Regions from separate parts of the Ketogulonicigenium vulgare WSH-001 genome, predicted to be linked through region 1. Evidence: riboswitches for the same ligand, from Rfam matches in the RefSeq annotation. Region 1 holds a riboswitch; the other holds the start of a gene.

Region 1 (2,863 bases):
GTCATGCTCGTCATCCGAAGCGCAAGCGGCTGCGAAAATCGCGGGCCAGTCAGGCGCGGGGGTCTGGCGCATCACCTCTAACGCCTCGGCTGTCGGCAAGGTCGGAAAGCCGATTTTGGGGATCAGCGATGCGATGATCGCCCAAAGCACCGGATAGAGTGGCATCGGATCATCCAGATGCGGCGCGATCGTGCGCAACCAGTGGAGGCCGGTGACCGCGTGCAGCGCTGAAAAATCCATCGTCTGCGCATAAAGCGCAAGGGCCGCAGCCGCCATTTGTCGCGGCGTATCGGGCACCATATCAAGGCTGCCAGCGAGGCTAGCAAAGCCCGGCAAGCCGCAAACCGCGCGGATATTGTGCCACAGCAGGTCAACCTCGACCTGATAGCTATCCGCGCCGGGCAGCGTGTATACACCCGTGATCACATCCAGCGGATCATGCGTACGGGCGGTCGCGCTGTGATCCAGCGGCACGTGCAGATAGGTCGCGGCCCAATAGCCCAGCGCGTGGCCTATCTCTGCCGTATTGCCGCCAATGACGCCGTAAGCCATGCGCATCAGCGGGTGAATCGCACTGCCTGCCATGCCCTGCGCCATTTCGGGCAGGTACAGGCGGATCGCGCCGTCCGGCCCAAGACGCGCGGCCTCGGCGGTGAAAAAAATCGCGCAGGTCCGCCTCGCGCGCGCGATCGCCCAGCGCACCGCGCCAGGTGTCGGCGTTTAGCGTGCCTTGCGGCGGGGCCTGCGGGGGCACGTTTTTACTGGCGACATAGGCCGCATACCAATCGGCAATCCGCGCATTTGATGCCCCCATCTGGCGCATCGCCTCGAGCACCATCGGGGCGTGGTTTGCCAAAAGATATGGAAATTCAAAGGAATCCCTCTGCGCGCGGATAAAGGCGGGCCCATGGGGCAAAAGGGCGGTCATGACGTCACCTCGGATCAAACGCGTCTATCGTTCAACTGTCGATGATCGCGCAGCGCAGCGAAAGCCTGTCGTCACGCAGTCCCGCCGCTAAATCAAGCACGGGGCGTTGCCGTTTCGTCATATCTGCCGCAGGCGCCGGTGCCGCCGCACCAATTGACGCCGCAAGCGCAGGATGTATGGTGACCGTGTCTTCGGGGCGAGGTGCGACTCCTCACCGGCGGTAGATGCGGCGGAAACCCCGCATAAGTCCGCGAGCGCTTGCGCAAGCAAGGTCAGCAGATCTGGTCAGATGCCAGAACCGACGGTCATAGTCCGGATGAAAGAAGACGGCTGCAACGCGCCTGCTGGCGTGCCATGGCCTATTCCCCTCGGAGCGCGCTTTAACGCCGATGAAGGAGCGTGCCATGTTGAATACGTCCAAACGTCCGGGGGCATTTTAATGTTTACCGGCATTGTCCAAAATACCGCCCCCGTTTTGCGCGCGACGCGCGGCAACGAGGTTCTGACATTCGCGCTGGGGATGACCCCGGCGATGATGGACGAGCTGAAAATCGGTGCGAGCGTGGCGATCGAAGGTGTCTGCCTGTCGGTCACCAGTATCGGTGCAGATTTCGCCACATTCGATGCGATGCTGACCACGCTCGAGCGGACGAATCTGACCAAGATCGACGCGGGCATTGCGCTGAATGTCGAACGCTCGATGAAGCCTAATGACGAAAATGGCGGGCATGTGGTTTCGGGTCACGTCTCAACCACTGCCGAGATTGTCGAGATCGAACTGGAGGGCCCCAAAGCCCGCATCAGTTTCCGCGTTGGACCCGAATGGGCCAAGTATATCTTTGTGCGCGGGTTTTTGGCGATCAACGGCTGCAGCCTGACCGTTGCGGATCAGATCGAGGATGGCGAGGATACGATCTTTACCGTTTATCTCATCCCCGAAACCATCCGCTCGACCACCTTTGCCGCCTACCGGCCCGGCGATCACCTGAATATCGAGGTCGAGCATCAGACCATGATCATGGTCGAGGTGATGGAGCGCACTCTGACCCGCCTGCTGAAGGGCAAAGGGCTGGTCTAGGCGCGCTCGGCCTTTTTCACCCAGCGGCCGTCCTCTTGGGCGAAATAGCTGGCGGGGACGCCCTGCCCCGTCAGCGCTTTCCATTCGCCGCGCGCATGGTCCAGCGCCTGAGGGTCGTGGCCGTCGAAAATCAGCACAACGCGTTCAAGGCTGGCACATTCAGCCGGGGTGGCCGTCGCCATATCGACGCAGATCAGACAGTCGCCGTCCGGCAGGCCGTCGCCTGTGGTCAGCAGCACCGGCTGCAGCGCATCATGCGGCCCGCCTGCAAGACCGTGCGGCAGAAAGCCGTCATCATCGCGCCGCCACAGATCCACATCCAGCGCTGCCATCCGCGCGGGATCGGTGCCGCGCAGGATCACCCGCCAGCCGCGTTCCAGCGACCGGTTCAGCAGCACTGGCAGCGTTGCCGCCACAGGCCCGTCAAACAATTGAAAGAACTGGATTTCGGCCAAGTTAATGCGTCTCGAAATGGTCGTGGATCAGGCGATTGATCAGGCCAACGCCCCAGCCCGTCGCGCCTGCAGGCGCAAGGCGCGACTGCCCCTTTAGCGATGTGACGCCCGCAATATCAACATGCGCCCAAGCTGTCCCATCGGCAACAAAGCGTGACAAGAAGCGTGCGGCGATAATGGCACCGCCTTCAACGGCGCCTTTGTTCTTTACATCCGCCACCAGCGATTTGAGCGATTCATCAAAAGCGGGGCTCATCGGCATCGGCCAGATCCCTTCGGATTCGGCGCGCCCTGCGGCGGTCATCCAAGCGGTCAGCGTCTCGTCATTGCTGAACAGCCCCGCATATTCGCTGCCCAAAGCGGCGATGATATTGCCGGTCAGGGTCGCAAAATCGATCATAT
Region 2 (2,863 bases), 990 kb from region 1:
GATCAGATCGCCCTCGTTCTCGCGGCTTTCGTCATCGGTCAGGATGATCATACGGCCCGCTTGCAGGGCGGTGATGGCGTCATGCAGCGACATGGGATGCCTCGCGATAGGTGGTTGTGATGGTGTCGGCGTCGGCACCGACACGGATCAACACGTGCTGATCCCAAAGCGCGCTTTGCAGCACGGCATCGGTCAGGATCGGGCCCGCCTCGACCAGCACCTCGGTGGCGCGGGGATCATGCAGCGCCTCTGCCAGATCGGTTGCGATGCGCGCATCAAAGCCGCGCGTCTGCGCATCCGTCAGATAGCGCGTAGGCACCCGGCCGCGGCGATCCAGCACCACCAGCGCGCGGCGGTGATCGGGGAAATCCGCCAGATGGCGCACGGTGAACAACGGCCAATCCGCCAGCACAGTGCCAGCGCCTGTCACGATGACCTCGGCCCGGCGCCGCATGGCATGGGCAAGCTCGAGTGAGCTTTGCCGCGCAAAGGTCTTGCGGCCTGCGGGTGGGATCATCGAACCGCCCGCATCCACCACCTGTTTCACCGTGATCCAAGGTCGCCCCGTCAGCACCCGTTTGCGAAACGGCGCGATCAGCGCATCGGCCCCGATCCCGGTACAGGTCCCGGCCATGCCAAGCGCCTGCCAGTCATACACCGCCAGCCCCGCCGCGCGCAGGCGCGCCGTGCCGCCACCGGCAACGCGCGGATTTGGGTCACGCGCACCGATAAAGACGCGCCGTGCGGGCGTTTGCAGGATCGCATCGGTGCAGGGCGCTGTCCGGCCATGGTGGTTGCACGGCTCGAGCGTCACAACAAAGGTGTCGATCTGATCATAAGTGCCGGCGGCGCGGCAGGCGGCGATCGCCAAAGCCTCGGCATGGGCGCTGCCGGCCTTTTGATGCGCGGCCACCGCCAGCACTGCGCCTTTGCTGTCCAAAATGGCGCAGCCGACCGGCGGATTGGGGGCTGTCGCCCCCTGATAGGCGCGCGCCGCCAGCACCGCCCTTTGGGCGGCAGCGGCAATCGCATGAACGTCTTGTGTTTGTGTCATTGGGAGTGACCCGTTTTGTCTAAAAATAAAGACAAACCCAAGGGCGCATGACGGCAAAGGCCCCGACTTGCCAAAGCAAGCAAGTGCCGTACCTTCATGTGTTCTCTCTCATCCGGACTATACCGTCGGCTCCGGGTTCACACCGGATCTGCTGACCCCATCCCTGATGGCATGGGCGCTCGCGGGCTGATGCGCTTGTGGCGCAAATACCGCCGGTGGGGAATCGCACCCCGCCCCGAGAACGTCTGCCCGGCAATCCTTGCCGAACCGGCACAGGCTAGACCCCGCCGCCGCAGATGACAATCCCCGCGCAGCTGCACTGGCCCAGCTACCGCATTATCGCATTGAATCATCTTGATCCCTTACGCATTCTTGGCAGGAACATTTCGTTTCAAGGCGCATTTCAGATGAAAACCTATACCGTCCCCCATACCAATCTGCAGATGTCCAGCGTCGTGCTTGGTATGATGCGCATCGCCCAGATGGAGAATACCGAGATCCGCGCCCTGTTCGATGCGGCGGTGGCGGCTGGCATCAACACCTTTGACCACGCCGATATCTATGGCGGCGCCCGCCACGGCTGCGAGACCCGCTTTGGCGAGGCGATCACACTGTCAGCCGCCCAGCGCGAACAGATTGTCATCCAAAGCAAAGTCGGCATCCGCCCCGGCTATTTCGATTTCTCGCGCGAACATATCTTGCGCACCGTCGATGGCTCGCTGGCCGCGCTGAAAACCGATTATCTGGACGTGCTGCTGCTGCACCGCCCCGATGCGCTGGTCGAACCCGAAGAGGTCGCAGAGGCGTTTGACACTCTTTATGCCGCGGGAAAGGTACGCCATTTCGGCGTCTCGAACCACACGCCGGGTCAGATCGAGCTGTTGAAACGCACCGTGCGCCAACCGCTGCGGTTCAACCAGATGCAGCTGAGCATCACCCATTCCAATCTGATCGCACAGGGGATTGCCGCGAATATGGGCGGCCTCGCGCAGTCGGTGTCGCGCGATATCGGCCTGATGGACTATACCCGTCTAAACGGCATGGTGCTGCAAGCCTGGTCGCCGTTCCAAAAGGCGTTTTTTGACGGCACGTTCATTGGTGACCGCGAAAACTATGGCCCGCTGAACGAGGCGCTGGATCAGCTCGCAGCCGCCCATGGCGTGACACCCACCGGCATTGCCGTCGCATGGATCACGCGCCATCCGGCCAATATTCAGGTGGTGCTGGGCACGACAAAACCCGCACGCATCACCGAATGCGTCGCGGGCGCGGGTGTGACGCTCAGCCGCGAGGAATGGTATAGACTGTTCACCGCAGCGGGCCATACCCTGCCCTAACAGCCGTTGCGCGCAAAGGAGCCGCCATGACCGATCAGAAAGTTGCAATCATCACAGCAGGCGGCTCGGGCATGGGTGCGGCCAGCGCGCGCAAACTGGCCGCCGACGGCTATCGGGTGGCGATCCTGTCGTCATCGGGCAAGGGCGAGGCTTTGGCCCAGGAATTGGGCGGCATCGGCATCACCGGATCGAACCTTGTGCCCGATGATCTGGCGCGGCTGGTCGATCTGGTGATGGATAAATGGGGCCGCGTCGATGCGCTGGTGAACAGCGCAGGCCACGGCCCCCGCGCGCCGATCTTGCAGATCAGCGATGCCGATTGGCATCACGGGATGGAGGTTTACTTCCTGTCCGCCCTGCGCCCCATCCGCCTTGTCACCCCGATCATGGAGGCGCAAGGCACGGGCGCGATTGTGAATATCTCGACCGCATGGGTGACGCAGCCCACCGCAATGTTCCCGACCTCGGCCGC

Evidence for each region. A riboswitch is a leader RNA that binds a small molecule or an ion and turns the genes downstream of it on or off. The one in region 1 is predicted to bind FMN.
Region 2: another riboswitch for FMN. It lies ahead of ribD (bifunctional diaminohydroxyphosphoribosylaminopyrimidine deaminase/5-amino-6-(5-phosphoribosylamino)uracil reductase RibD); the one in region 1 lies ahead of KVU_RS05990 (riboflavin synthase).

The regions. Positions count from the first base shown of each region.
Region 1 is NC_017384.1:1,203,539-1,206,401, forward strand. Features, by position in the region: gene KVU_RS05985 (questin oxidase family protein) at 1-702, opposite strand, end outside; partial or broken gene KVU_RS16390 (questin oxidase family protein) at 707-928, opposite strand; FMN riboswitch at 1,112-1,260, shown strand; gene KVU_RS05990 (riboflavin synthase) at 1,368-2,006, shown strand; gene KVU_RS05995 (DNA polymerase III subunit chi) at 2,003-2,461, opposite strand; gene KVU_RS06000 (leucyl aminopeptidase) at 2,463-2,863, opposite strand, start outside.
Region 2 is NC_017384.1:211,250-214,112, reverse strand. Features, by position in the region: gene ribB (3,4-dihydroxy-2-butanone-4-phosphate synthase) at 1-93, opposite strand, end outside; gene ribD (bifunctional diaminohydroxyphosphoribosylaminopyrimidine deaminase/5-amino-6-(5-phosphoribosylamino)uracil reductase RibD) at 80-1,054, opposite strand; FMN riboswitch at 1,151-1,301, opposite strand; gene KVU_RS01035 (aldo/keto reductase) at 1,462-2,391, shown strand; gene KVU_RS01030 (SDR family oxidoreductase) at 2,418-2,863, shown strand, end outside.